2 regions of the Kluyvera georgiana genome follow, and region 2 is predicted to be linked to the other one. Evidence: predicted binding sites of a transcription regulator. Region 2 holds the regulator's gene; the other holds the start of a gene.
The links. The regulator PhoB, encoded in region 2, activates phosphate uptake and scavenging genes when phosphate is short. The targets are predictions, from matches to a motif close to CTGTCATAAAACTGNCNNAT.
Positions count from the first base shown of each region.

Region 1: the regulator PhoB is predicted to act here: its motif matches at 3,271-3,290, upstream of uvrB (excinuclease ABC subunit UvrB).

Region 1 is NZ_CP158865.1:3,415,764-3,423,212, reverse strand. Features, by position in the region: gene bioB (biotin synthase BioB) at 1-323, shown strand, start outside; gene bioF (8-amino-7-oxononanoate synthase) at 320-1,477, shown strand; gene bioC (malonyl-ACP O-methyltransferase BioC) at 1,461-2,216, shown strand; gene bioD (dethiobiotin synthase) at 2,209-2,886, shown strand; gene uvrB (excinuclease ABC subunit UvrB) at 3,524-5,548, shown strand; gene pmrB (two-component system sensor histidine kinase PmrB) at 5,870-6,949, opposite strand; gene pmrA (two-component system response regulator PmrA) at 6,953-7,449, opposite strand, start outside.
Region 2 is NZ_CP158865.1:3,777,738-3,785,186, reverse strand. Features, by position in the region: gene sbcC (exonuclease subunit SbcC) at 1-833, opposite strand, end outside; gene sbcD (exonuclease subunit SbcD) at 830-2,032, opposite strand; gene phoB (phosphate response regulator transcription factor PhoB) at 2,224-2,913, shown strand; gene phoR (phosphate regulon sensor histidine kinase PhoR) at 2,935-4,230, shown strand; gene brnQ (branched-chain amino acid transporter carrier protein BrnQ) at 4,640-5,959, shown strand; gene proY (proline-specific permease ProY) at 6,087-7,439, shown strand.

The DNA.
Region 1 (7,449 bases), 360 kb from region 2:
CCTTTGATTTTATTCGTACTATTGCCGTGGCGCGCATCATGATGCCGACCTCGCACGTGCGTCTGTCCGCGGGGCGCGAGCAGATGAACGAGCAAACGCAGGCCATGTGCTTTATGGCGGGCGCTAACTCTATCTTCTACGGCTGCAAGCTGCTGACGACGCCAAACCCGGAAGAAGATAAAGACTTACAGCTGTTCCGCAAGCTGGGGCTGAACCCGCAGCAAACCACGGTCACCGCCGGAGACAACGAGCAGCAGCAGCGTCTCGAGCAGGCGCTGATGACGCCGGATACAGACGATTATTACAACGCGGCGGCGGTATGAGCTGGCAGCAGCGAATCGACCGTGCCGTCGCCGAACGCCGTGAAACGCAGGCCTTTCGTCAGCGCCAGCCGCTGGCGCAGGGGACAGGGCGCTGGCTGACGTGCGAAGGACGCCGTTACCGCAATTTTTCCAGCAACGATTATCTGGGCCTTAGCCAGCACCCGCAGGTGATTCGCGCCTGGCAGGACGGGGCACAACGTTACGGCGTTGGCAGCGGCGGCTCCGCGCATGTCACCGGTTACCACCAGGCGCATCTGCGCCTGGAAGCACAGCTGGCGGACTGGCTCGGCTATGACCGCGCGCTGCTGTTTATCTCCGGTTTTGCCGCCAACCAGGCGGTGATTGCCGCACTGGCCGGACGCGAGGATCGTATCGTCGCCGACCGCCTGAGCCACGCTTCGCTGCTGGAGGCCGCAACCCTGAGTCCCGCGCAGCTGCGGCGTTTCCAGCATAACGACGGCCAACATCTTGCCCGGCTGCTGGCTACCCCCGTCGAGGGGCAACAGCTGGTGGTGACGGAAGGGGTGTTCAGTATGGACGGCGACAGCGCGCCGCTGGCCGAGGTTGCCGCCGCGGCGCGCGCCGCCGATGCGTGGCTGATGGTCGACGATGCGCACGGTATTGGCGTAGTCGGTGAAAATGGACGCGGCAGTTGCTCTCAGCAGGGCGTTAAGCCGGAGCTACTGGTGGTGACTTTCGGCAAAGCCTTTGGCCTCAGCGGCGCGGCGGTGCTTTGCAGCCAGGCGGTCGCCGACTATTTCATCCAGTTCGCCCGCCACCTGATTTACAGCACCGCGATGCCGCCTGCCCAGGCGCAAGCGTTACAGGCGGCGCTGGCGGTCATTCAGAGCGATGACGGCCAACAGCGGCGTGACATTCTGGCCCAGCATATTGCGGCGTTTCGCCATGGTGCTCAAGGGCTGGCCTACGAGCTGAGCGGCTCACAGAGCGCCATTCAGCCGCTGATCGTCGGTGATAACGCAGACACGCTGCGGTTAGCCGAACGCTTGCGTGCGCAGGACTGCTGGGTGACGGCTATTCGTCCACCGACGGTGCCTGCGGGCACCGCGCGTTTGCGCCTGACGCTCACTGCCGCGCATGACGCGCAGGACATTGCTCATCTGCTGGAGGTTTTGCATGGCGAGCGTGGATAAACAGGCGGTCGCCGCGGCGTTTGGCCGCGCGGCGTCTTCTTATCAGCAACACGACGAGTTACAGCGTCTTAGCGCCGCGCAGCTGCTGTCCCAGCTGCCGGCGCGGGCGTTTCCCCGCGTACTCGACGCCGGCTGTGGGCCGGGGAGCTACAGCCGCTACTGGCGCGAGCAGGGCAGCCACGTTACCGCACTGGATCTCTCGGCGGAGATGCTGCAGCAGGCGCGTTTACAGCAGGCGGCGGATGCGTACCTGCTGGCGGATATTGAAGATATTCCGCTGCCCGCCGGCGGCTTCGATTTAGCGTGGAGCAATCTGGCTATTCAGTGGTGCAGCGACCTGCGTGCGGCGCTGGCTGGGCTTTATCGCCAGCTCGCCCCCGGCGGCACGCTGGCATTTACCACGCTGACGGCCGGTTCGCTGCCAGAGTTGAATCAGGCGTGGCAGGCACTCGACAGCCTCCCGCACGCCAATCGCTTCCTGCCTGAAGCGACGCTGCGCGAGGCGCTGGCGGCCTATTCTGGCTATAGCAAGGCCACCTCCATCACCCTTTCTTTCCCCGATGCGCTGAGCGCGATGCGCTCGTTAAAGGGGATTGGCGCAACGCACCTTCATCAAGGGCGCAGCCGCCAGCCGCTCACCCGCGGCAGGCTCCAGCAGCTCCAGCTGGCGTGGCCGAAGCTGGGGGGCGCTTGTCCGCTGACCTACCATCTTTTCACAGGAATCATCACACGTGACTGAACGTTTTTATGTAACCGGAACCGATACGGAAGTCGGGAAAACCGTTGCCAGCACTGCACTATTGCAGGCCGCACGCCTGCTGGGGCGTTGCGCCGTGGGCTATAAGCCAGTGGCGTCGGGCAGCGAAATGACCGACGAGGGGTTGCGCAACAGCGATGCGCTGGCGCTCCAGCGTAACAGCGTACTACCGCTGCGCTATGAAGAGGTGAACCCCTATACCTTTGCGGAACCCACGTCACCGCATATCGTGAGCGCCGATGAACAGCGGCCTATTGAGGCCAGCGTGCTATCGGCGGGGTTGCGTGCCTTAGAGGCGCAGGCCGATTGGGTGCTGGTGGAAGGCGCTGGCGGCTGGTTCACGCCGCTCTCGCCCACGCTGACGCTCGCCGACTGGGTTCGTGACGAGCAGTTGCCGGTTATTCTGGTCGTTGGCGTAAAGCTAGGTTGTATCAACCACGCCGTGCTAACCGCTCAGGCAGTACAGCAGGCCGGTCTGCGATTGGCTGGCTGGATTGCTAATGATGTCGTTCCGCCGGGACGTCGCCACGCTGAGTATCTCAGCACCCTCCAGAGAATGCTGCCAGCCCCGATGCTGGGTGAAATTCCATGGCTTGGCGAGTCGGTTGACGATCGGCCCCTTGGCGGCTATCTCGATTTGAGCGCGTTATAGACCGCTTTTTTATTCTGTTTTTTCTCTCGCGGGCTATCTTCATTCGTAAGCAATAACCCGCAGAAAACGTAAGGAAAAAGCACACTGTTATGGATAAAACGCGTGTGCTTTTTCGCTGATGCATATCAAAATTGGCGAGAAAATATTTTTTTGATTTCACGTTGACAGGAAGTTGCGCAAACCGCCGGGTGGCGAGGGATAGGGGCTAGCGGCAGTTATCCACTATTCCTGTGGATAACCCTGTGTATTAGAGTTAGAAAACTAGCGGTAAACGAGAGAACATGCGGCCTGCGCCTGAATTGATGCGAAAGGCGGCTTTTCTATCTTTTTATTAATAATCAATAAGATACATAAAAGCAATGGCGTAATAAAAAGTGCTGCGGATTGCCATAAAACTTTCATGACCGATATTGACAAATGTTAAAAGAGAAAAAGTTCTGGGGATAACCCGGTTCGAGTGGTGTTTTATGTTGTCAGAGGATAAATTTTCGCCTGTGACGCATGCCGCAACCTGTTTTGCTCAAAATACGATAATGGATTACTGTTTTTATATCCAGTGTTTTTTATTGGCAATTTGGCAGGCGGCGAGTAGAATTAATCTCCAGCCCGACCCATCCGTTATCAGGTAGCGTTGCCCATGAGTAAACCCTTTAAATTGCATTCCGCGTTCAGTCCTTCCGGCGACCAGCCGCTGGCCATCTCACGCCTGAAAGAAGGGCTGGAGGATGGCCTGGCGCACCAGACGCTGCTGGGCGTAACCGGGTCGGGAAAAACCTTTACCGTGGCCAACGTCATTGCCGATCTGCAGCGTCCGACGATGGTGCTGGCGCCGAACAAAACGCTGGCCGCCCAGCTCTATGGCGAAATGAAGGCATTCTTTCCGGAAAACGCGGTGGAGTATTTTGTCTCCTACTACGATTACTACCAGCCAGAAGCCTATGTTCCCAGCTCAGACACGTTTATCGAAAAAGACGCCTCGGTGAACGAACACATTGAGCAGATGCGTCTGTCCGCCACCAAAGCGCTGCTCGAACGCCGCGATGTGGTGGTGGTGGCTTCGGTGTCGGCGATTTACGGCCTGGGCGATCCCGATCTCTATTTGAAAATGATGCTACACCTGACGGTCGGCATGATTATCGACCAGCGTTCGATCCTGCGTCGTCTGGCTGAGCTGCAGTACACCCGCAACGATCAGGCGTTCCAGCGCGCGACCTTCCGCGTACGCGGCGAGGTGATTGATATCTTCCCGGCAGAGTCTGACGATCTGGCGCTGCGCGTTGAGCTGTTTGATGAAGAGGTCGAGCGCCTCTCGCTGTTCGATCCGCTAACCGGGCACGTCGAGTCAACCATTCAGCGCTTCACCATCTACCCGAAATCGCACTACGTCACGCCGCGTGAGCGCATTGTCCAGGCGATGGAAGATATCAAGGTTGAGCTGGCAGAGCGCCGCAAGGTGCTGCTCGACAACAACAAGCTGCTCGAAGAGCAGCGTCTGAGCCAGCGTACCCAGTTCGATCTTGAAATGATGAACGAGCTTGGCTACTGCTCGGGCATTGAAAACTACTCGCGCTTCCTTTCCGGGCGCGGGCCGGGTGAACCGCCGCCGACCTTATTTGATTATCTGCCGGCTGACGGTCTGCTGGTGATCGATGAATCGCACGTTACCATTCCGCAAATTGGCGGCATGTACCGCGGCGACCGGGCGCGCAAAGAGACGCTGGTTGAGTACGGCTTCCGTCTGCCGTCGGCGCTCGACAACCGCCCGCTGAAGTTCGAAGAATTTGAAGCGCTGGCGCCGCAAACCATCTATGTTTCAGCAACGCCGGGTAACTACGAGCTGGAGAAATCCGGCGGCGAAGTTATCGACCAGGTCGTGCGTCCAACCGGGCTGCTTGACCCGTTGATTGAGGTACGCCCGGTGGCGACTCAGGTGGATGACCTGCTGTCAGAAATTCGCAAGCGCTCGGTTATCAACGAACGCGTGCTGGTGACGACCCTGACCAAACGCATGGCGGAAGACCTGACGGAATATCTCGAAGAACACGGTGAACGCGTACGTTACCTGCACTCCGATATCGACACCGTCGAACGTATGGAGATCATTCGTGATTTACGTCTGGGCGAGTTTGACGTGCTGGTGGGGATCAACCTGCTGCGTGAAGGCCTGGATATGCCGGAAGTCTCGCTGGTGGCCATTCTCGATGCCGACAAAGAGGGCTTCCTGCGTTCGGAACGCTCGCTGATTCAGACCATTGGCCGCGCCGCGCGTAACATCAACGGTAAAGCCATTCTCTACGGCGACAAGATTACCCCATCGATGGCGAAGGCCATTGGCGAAACGGAACGCCGCCGCGAGAAGCAGGAACGCTACAACGAAGAGCACGGCATCGTGCCGCAGGGGCTGGTCAAAGACGTTGTCGATATTCTGGCAATGGGTGAAGGGCTGGCGAAGACGAAAGCGAAGGGTCGCGGCAAGTCTCGTTCTGCGTCGCCAATCGTTGAGCCGGATGTGCAGGCGCTGACGCCGAAGGCGCTCCAGCAGCAGATTCAAACGCTGGAGGCTCAGATGCTGAAACACGCGCAGAACCTCGAGTTTGAAGAAGCCGCAGAAATTCGCGATCGCCTGCACCAGCTGCGCGAGCTGTTTATCGCGACGTCGTGATCCGCCGCGAAAATATCGACGAGTAGGCCTGATAAACGTTAGCGCTATCGGGCCATTCGGCACAGGTGCCGGATGGCGGCGCAAGCGCCTTATCCGGCCTACTGTGACGTATCGGGCATTATTTATCTAAATTGCGGCAGCCATCACGAGCCCGCAACCTGCCTTAAGGTTCACTTAATCTATTCTGCTGATACTATCCGTAAAATCATTAGGGGTAGCGTCATGTCGAATCTGAATTTCCAGCAGTTATTTACCTTACTCGTCTCCGTTGCCATCGTTGCCGGCTTCCTGAGCCACTGGGTGCTGACCTACTGAGGCGTTTTAGCGCTTTGTCGGTAAAAACTCTATCCATGCCCGCGTTCCGGTGGTGTCCTCGCGGTTTTGCAGGAAGAATGCGGCTTCATGCAGCTGGGCAATGCGTGTCACGATGCTTAACCCGAGGCCAATGCCGCCATAGCGGCTGTCCATGCGGACAAAGGCCTGACTAAGTTCGCCCACCTTCGACTCATCTATTCCTGGACCTTCATCTTGCACAATCAACATCGGTTTGCTGTCTTTCACCAGCGACAGCGTAATGGTGGTTGATTTTGGACTGTAGCGATGCGCATTTTCCACCAGATTGCGAACCATCAGGCGCAGCAGCGTTGCATCACCGGCAACGGTTACCGTGGGCGTTGGCTCGGCAATGACTAACTTCTGCGCCCGAACCTCCAGCATCGTTTCCAGCTCATCTTTAAGCGGTTCCAGCACATCACTCAGCAAATTCACCTGCTGATAGCTTCCCGCTGAAAACGACTGGCCGACCCGCGCCAGCAGCAGCAGTTGTGCCACGCTTTCGGTCATCTGATCCAAACGCTGAATCAGCGGCGCAAGGCTCAGTTTCTGGGTTTTCTCCAGCAGCTCCAGATGCAGTTTCAGCCCCGCCAGCGGGGTACGTAGCTCATGGGCCACGTCGGCGGTGAACAGGCGTTCACGATCGAGCGTTTGGGTCAGGTTTTCCACAAGTTGGTTGATAGCCTTAGTGACTGCTTCAACCTCAACGGTGGTCTGCTGCAGGTAAATGGGCTGTAAATTCCCCGGGGTACGGCGGTCCAGCTCTTGTTGCAGGTCAGCCAGCGGGCGAGTGATACGTTTGACCGCCTGTAGACACAGATACAGCGCCAGCCCGATGATCACCACGCTTGGCACCAGCAGGCTGGCGATTGCTTCACGAACCTCGTGGCGGATATGTTTCACGTTGTTGTGATTGTGGATCAGCATCGCCACTTCCAGCTCGATCTGCTCTTTACTTTCATGCCAGAGCCAGAACACGCTGATAAGCTGGAATACGATCAGAATCAGGCCAATCGCCAGCAGCAGCTGGTGGCGCATCGGCCATTGACGAACGGAGAACATCGCCATGCGTTACTCCGTCGTGCTGGAATTAACCAGCTGGTAGCCAAAGCCGCGCACCGTGCGAATACGGGCTTTACCCACTTTGTCACGCAGGTTGTGGATATGTACTTCCAGCGTGTTGGTCGCCGGTTCATTATCCCAGTTGTAGATATCGTTGTAGAGAATCTCGCGGTGCACCGGGCTGCCGGCCTTGAGCATCAGGCGGGAGAGCAGGGCGTACTCTTTAGGCGTCAGCTCCAGCAGTTCGCCGTCCAGCCAGACCTGGCGGCGAGTGACGTTAAGACGCAGGTTTTCGACCGTCACCTCGTTATCGCCCTGATTGAGATTGCGGCGCAGCAGCGCGCGAATGCGGGCATTGAGCTCTTCGAGAGCAAAGGGTTTGATCAGATAATCGTCGGCACCGGTATCCAGGCCGCTGACGCGGTCTTCCAGGGTATCGCGGGCGGTCAGAATCAGTACCGGGGTGCTCATTTTTTCCTGACGCATGCGATGCAGAAAATGCAGCC
Region 2 (7,449 bases):
GGCTGCGCCGCTTCCAGGGTCTGCTGGGCTTCTTTCAACGCCTGCTGGGTTTTCTGCCCGTCTTGTTCCAGCTCCGTACGGCGTGACAGCCATTGCTGATGCGTGAGGGCGGTCGCCTGCTGTTGTTGCCACTGCTTTTCATCGGAAGTAAGCGCCTGCAAACTTTGCTGTAGGGACTGTTGCTGCTCTTCGCTCAGCAGCACCACACCGCTGGCCTGGGCCTGAAGCTTGTCGAGGTCATTACGCGCCTGCTTATGCTTTTCAAAGACCTGCGCGGAAATCTGGCCGTAAATTTCGGTGCCGGTCAACTCTTCCAGCAGCTCGGCGCGCTCTTTCGGTTTGGCGTTGAGGAAGGCGGCAAACTGGCCCTGTGAGAGCAACATGGAGCGGGTAAAGCGGCCATAGTCCAGCCCGCTGAGCGACGCGGTCATCTCCAGCTTGTCTTTGACCTTATCCGCCAGAATTTGCCCGTCGGCGCAGCGCGCCAGTTCGACGCGCGGTGCCTGTAAATTACCGTCCGGCTGGTTGCGCGCGCGGTTCTGGCTCCAGAAGGCGCGATAGGCGACGCCCTGTACTTCAAACTCGACTTCCGCCAGACACTCGGCGGTGTCGCGGGTCATCAGGTCATTTTGTGACTGCGAAACGGTATTGAGGCGCGGCGTCTCGTGGTACAGCGCCAGGCAGATGGCGTCCAGCAGGGTGGTTTTGCCCGCGCCGGTCGGGCCGGTGATGGCAAACAGACCGTTGCTGGCGAAAGGCTCTTGGGTGAAATCGATTTTCCACTCACCTTTGAGCGAGTTAAGATTTTTCAGGCGCAGGCTGAGAATTTTCATGGCTGTTGTTCCTCGCCAAGGCTGTTTAGCGTTTCGGTAAACAGCGTTTGCAGGCGTTGCTGCTGCGGTTCCTCAAGCGTTTCCAGCGCCAGGCGGCGTTGGAACACCTCTTCAATACTCAGCTCGCTCAGGGTTTCACGCGTCTGACTTTCCAGAATACGCTGGCGCTGCTCGCGGCTGCGGCGCACCAGCAGTACCTCGACCGGTAGATCGTCGGTGATAGCCTGGATTTTACGTTGAATATCATGCAGGTATTCGTCGCTGGTGATTTCGATATCGAGCCATGTGGTGGCCTCGGTATCGGTTTTCTCCCACGCCGCGAGCTGTGCGCTGATGCTGTCGAAATCGCCCTTAATCACCGCCAGCGCCTGCGTGATGGGGACGGTTAGCGGGGTCACTGCGGCCAGCTTGCCGTCGCTAAATGTCACCAGGTTTACGCTTTTCGCTTTGCCGGTTTCGTCAAAGCTTAACGGGAGAGGCGAGCCGCTGTAGCGGATATGCTCGCTGCCGCCGATTTTCTGCGCCCGGTGAATATGCCCCAGCGCGATGTAATCGGCTGGCGGGAAATTCTGCGCCGGGAAAGCATCCAGCGTGCCAATATAGATATCGCGCACCGCGTCGCTTTTACTGGCGCCGACGGTGGTCAGATGGCCGCTGGCGATGATCGGCAGCGGCAGGTCGCCGCGTAGCCCGCAGGCCTGTTGATACTGCTGCTGATAGTAATCGGTAATGCTGTCCAGCACCTGACGTACTTTTTCATTGCCAGAAAGCCCCGCCTGGCTGGTGATGATGTCGCGCGGACGCAGAAACGGCACCGGGCAGAACACTGCGCCGGGCGTACCGTCGCGCTGATTCAGAATAAACGGCGCATGACCCGCGCTGGCAATCACCGTGGTATTGAGGAACGACAGAATATCGCGCGATTCGTTAAGTGTCGCCACCGAGTCATGGTTGCCCGCCAGCACCACCAGATGGCAGCCCGTTTGCTGAAGATTGACCACAAAGCGGTTATACAGCTCGCGCGCGTAGCTCGGCGGCGAACCGGTATCGAAGATGTCGCCCGCGACGATAATCGCGTCTACGCGCTCCGCCTCGGCGGTGGTCAGCAGCCAGCGCAGAAAGGCATCGTGTTCGGCCGCGCGGCTCTTGCTGTAGAAGTTCTGGCCGAGGTGCCAGTCCGAGGTATGGATAATGCGCATAGCGATTCCGTAAGAAGTGACGTAAAGTTGATTATAAACATTCACCTACGCTGGGGTCGATGAGCGCGTATGGCGCGTGTCATAAACGGTTAAGCGCGATCATCAAACGGTCATGTTTATCATAAAACTGTCATAAATCTGACGCATAATGACGCCGTATATAATACTGATGTCTAAAAACAGGGCAAATAATGGCAAGACGTATTCTGGTCGTTGAAGATGAAGCGCCAATCCGCGAAATGGTCTGTTTCGTGCTGGAACAAAATGGTTTTCAGCCGGTAGAAGCGGAAGATTACGATACCGCAGTGAGTAAACTGAATGAACCCTGGCCCGACCTTATTCTGCTCGACTGGATGTTACCGGGCGGTTCGGGGCTGCAATTTATTAAGCATATCAAACGTGAAGCCTTAACCCGCGATATTCCGGTGGTGATGCTAACCGCCCGCGGTGAAGAGGAAGATCGGGTGCGTGGCCTGGAGACGGGCGCGGATGATTACATTACTAAGCCCTTCTCACCAAAAGAGCTGGTCGCGCGCATTAAAGCCGTGATGCGGCGCATTTCACCGATGGCGGTGGAAGAGGTGATCGAGATGCAGGGCCTGAGCCTTGACCCTACTTCTCATCGCGTGATGACCGGCGAAAACCCTCTCGATATGGGGCCGACCGAGTTTAAGCTATTACACTTCTTTATGACTCACCCGGAGCGCGTGTACAGCCGTGAACAACTGCTGAACCACGTCTGGGGTACCAACGTGTATGTGGAAGACCGCACCGTCGACGTTCATATTCGTCGGCTGCGTAAGGCGCTGGAGCACAGCGGCCACGATCGTATGGTGCAAACCGTTCGCGGCACGGGCTATCGTTTCTCTGCCCGATTCTAATTTTTGACAGGAGAGTGACGCGTGCTGGAACGGCTGTCATGGAAAAGGCTGGCCCTGGAGCTGCTATTATGCTGTCTCCCGGCTGTCGTACTGGGACTGATTTTTGGTTATCTGCCGTGGTTTTTACTGGCGGCAGTGACCGGCCTGCTGATCTGGCATTTCTGGAATCTGTTGCGTTTGTCGTGGTGGCTGTGGGTCGATAGAAGTATGACGCCGCCGCCGGGTCGCGGCAGCTGGGAGCCGCTGCTGTACGGGCTTAACCAGATGCAGTTGCGTAATAAAAAGCGTCGCCGCGAGCTGGGAAATCTGATTAAACGCTTTCGTAGCGGCGCCGAGTCGCTGCCAGACGCCGTGGTGTTGACCACGGAAGAAGGGGCGATCTTCTGGTGTAATGGCCTTGCCCAGCAGCTGCTGGGGCTTCGCTGGCCCGACGATAGCGGGCAAAACATCCTCAACCTGCTGCGTTACCCCGAATTTACCCAACACCTCAAAAAACGCGATTTTCTCAAGCCGCTGCATCTGGTGCTGAATAACGGTCGCCATCTGGAAATCCGCATTATGCCGTATACCGACCGTCAGCTGCTGATGGTGGCGCGCGACGTGACGCAGATGCACCAGTTGGAAGGGGCGCGGCGGAATTTCTTCGCCAACGTTAGCCATGAGCTGCGTACGCCGCTCACCGTGCTGCAAGGTTATCTGGAGATGATGCACGAGCAGGTGCTGGAAGGGAACGTGCGTGAAAAAGCGCTGCACACCATGCGCGAGCAGACCCAGCGCATGGAAGGGTTGGTCAGGCAGCTGTTAACGCTGTCGAAGATTGAAGCCTCGCCGACGCTCGCGCTGAATGAAAAAATCGACGTACCGATGATGCTGCGGGTGGTCGAGCGTGAAGCGCAGACGCTGAGCCAGCAGAAGCATCAGTTCCGCTTTGAAGTCGATGAAACGCTGAAGGTGCTGGGCAATGAGGATCAACTGCGCAGTGCGATGTCGAATCTGGTCTATAACGCCGTGAATCATACGCCGGAAGGCACGTTGATTACGGTGCGCTGGCAGCATGCGCCGCATGGGGCGCTGTTTAGTGTCGAAGATAATGGGCCGGGCATCGCGCCAGAGCACCTGCCAAGGCTCACCGAACGCTTTTATCGCGTGGATAAAGCGCGCTCCAGGCAGACCGGCGGCAGTGGGCTGGGGTTAGCGATTGTGAAACATGCCGTCAGCCACCACGACAGTCGCCTGGAAATTAGCAGTGAAGTCGGCAAGGGATCGTGCTTTAGCTTCCTGCTGCCGGAACGTTTAATTGCCAAAAACAGCGACTGATCGCCAGCTTGTCATCTTAACTTTCCACAGACCAGCCCTGGCTGGTCTGTTTGCTTTGCAGTTAAGAAAACGCTGCCTGATTAACGAACGTCTGGTTGTTTTTTGTTCGCATGATTAGCCGGATGTTTTTCTTAAATCCAGTCAATAAGTCTGGTTGTTAATTGAGTATCAATATAATCATCTGGTTTTGCGATCCCGTGTTGCTTTAAAACGTTATAAGCGTTTAAATTGGCCCCCATACGGTCGTAAACAGACTGTTTATACGCGGTAAATCAAAAAACTATTCTTATTTACTCCGCGAAGGGAGCATATCCCTCTGAGTTTATCGTTGGTTTGCTCTGTATCATTCCGCTGAATCCATTGCGATAAATTTGTTTTACAACACCACATCCACAGGCAGTAGTTACATATGACCCATCAATTAAAATCGCGTGACATCATCGCTCTGGGCTTTATGACCTTTGCGTTGTTTGTTGGCGCAGGTAACATCATTTTTCCTCCTATGGTTGGTCTGCAGGCCGGTCCTCACGTCTGGACCGCGGCGATCGGCTTCCTGATTACTGCTGTGGGTCTTCCGGTGCTGACCGTAGTCGCGCTCGCCAAAGTGGGCGGCGGCGTTGATAGCCTGAGTACGCCAATCGGCAAAGTGGCGGGTGTGCTGCTTGCCACCGTCTGCTATCTGGCGGTTGGGCCACTGTTCGCTACGCCGCGTACCGCGACCGTCTCGTTTGAAATTGGTATTGCGCCGCTGACCGGTAGCGGTGAACTGCCGCTGTTTATCTATAGCCTCATTTATTTTGCGCTGGTGATTCTGGTCTCGCTGTATCCGGGCAAGCTGCTCGATACCGTCGGCAACTTCCTGGCGCCGCTGAAAATTCTGGCGCTGATTGTGCTGGCCGTTGCGGCGGTTATCTGGCCTGCGGGCCCGATCAGCCATGCGCTGGATGCCTATGAAACCGCCGCGTTTTCTAACGGTTTCGTTAACGGCTACCTGACCATGGACACGCTTGGCGCGATGGTCTTCGGGATTGTTATCGTTAACGCCGCGCGTTCTCGCGGTGTGACGGAAGCGCGTTTACTGACTCGCTACACTATCTGGGCCGGTCTGATGGCCGGTGTCGGCTTGACGCTGCTGTATCTGGCGCTGTTCCGCCTGGGTTCTGATAGCGCGATTCTGGTCGATCAGAATGCCAACGGCGCGGCGATTCTGCATGCTTACGTTCAGCACACTTTCGGTGGTGCCGGGAGCTTCCTGCTGGCGGCGCTGATCTTCATCGCCTGTCTGGTGACCGCGGTTGGCCTGACCTGCGCTTGTGCAGAGTTTTTTGCTCAGTACCTGCCGTTCTCCTACCGTACGCTGGTGTTTATCCTTGGTTTGTTCTCAATGGCGGTATCAAATCTGGGGCTCAGCCATCTGATTCAGATTTCGATTCCGGTGCTGACGGCCATCTATCCACCGTGTATCGCACTTGTAGTACTCAGCTTTACGCGTAATTGGTGGCATAATTCGGGCCGCGTTATTGCACCACCGATGTTCATCAGCCTTGTTTTTGGTATCCTTGACGGGATTAAAGCCTCTGCGTTCGCAGACGTGCTGCCGGGGTGGGCCGCTCGTCTGCCGCTGGCCGAGCAAGGTCTGGCATGGCTGATGCCGACGGTCGTTATGGCGGTTCTGGCGATTGTCTGGGACCGTATGGCGGGTCGTCAGGTGACATCAAGCGCGCATTAATTCGCGTCGCAGAGTCAGGTGTTTTAACCACGGAACGTGATGTTCCGTGGTTTTTTATTTTGGGTACTTTCACCTAAGTCGTTCGCGGTGACGCGGGGATGATGGGTATGACATGGCACTGGAAACGATGGAAAACAACAAGCTGAAGCGCGGGTTAAGCACCCGACACATTCGCTTTATGGCCCTCGGATCGGCAATTGGTACGGGGCTGTTTTACGGCTCCGCCGACGCCATCAAGATGGCCGGGCCAAGCGTGCTGCTGGCCTATATTATCGGCGGCGTGGCCGCTTATATCATTATGCGTGCACTGGGCGAGATGTCGGTACATAACCCTGCCGCCAGCTCGTTCTCCCGCTATGCGCAGGAAAACCTCGGCCCGCTGGCGGGCTATATTACCGGCTGGACCTACTGCTTTGAGATTTTGATTGTCGCCATTGCCGACGTCACTGCGTTCGGCATCTATATGGGCGTCTGGTTCCCGGCGGTACCGCACTGGATCTGGGTGCTCAGCGTGGTGCTGATTATCTGCGCCATTAACCTGATGAGCGTGAAGGTATTTGGCGAGCTGGAGTTCTGGTTCTCCTTCTTCAAAGTCGCCACCATCATCATCATGATCGTGGCCGGTTTTGGCATCATTATCTGGGGCATCGGCAACGGCGGGCAGCCAACGGGTATTCATAATCTGTGGAGCAACGGCGGCTTCTTCAGCAACGGCTGGCTCGGCATGGTGATGTCATTGCAGATGGTGATGTTCGCCTACGGCGGTATCGAGATTATCGGTATCACCGCCGGGGAAGCGAAAGACCCGGAGAAATCCATTCCGCGCGCCATCAACTCCGTGCCGATGCGTATTCTGGTGTTCTACGTGGGGACGCTGTTCGTGATTATGTCCATCTACCCGTGGAACCAGGTGGGCACCGACGGCAGCCCGTTTGTGCTGACTTTCCAGCATATGGGGATTACCTTCGCGGCCAGTATTCTTAACTTCGTGGTGCTGACGGCATCGCTGTCGGCGATTAACTCTGATGTGTTTGGCGTCGGGCGTATGCTGCACGGCATGGCCGAGCAGGGCAGCGCGCCGAAGGTGTTTGCGAAAACCTCGCGCCGCGGTATTCCGTGGGTGACGGTGATGGTGATGACCATCGCGCTGCTGTTCGCGGTGTACCTGAACTACATCATGCCGGAAAACGTCTTCCTGGTGATCGCGTCGCTGGCCACCTTCGCCACCGTGTGGGTGTGGATTATGATTCTGCTGTCGCAGGTGGCGTTCCGTCGTCGTCTGTCGGCAGATGAAGTTAAGGCGCTGAAGTTTAAGGTGCCGGGCGGCGTCGCCACTACCATTGTGGGGCTGGTGTTCCTGGTCTTTATCATCGGCCTGATTGGCTATCACCCGGATACGCGCATCTCGCTGTACGTTGGTTTTGCGTGGATTATCCTGCTGCTGGTGGGGTGGATGTTTAAAACCCGTCGCAGTCGCTGATCATCGCGAA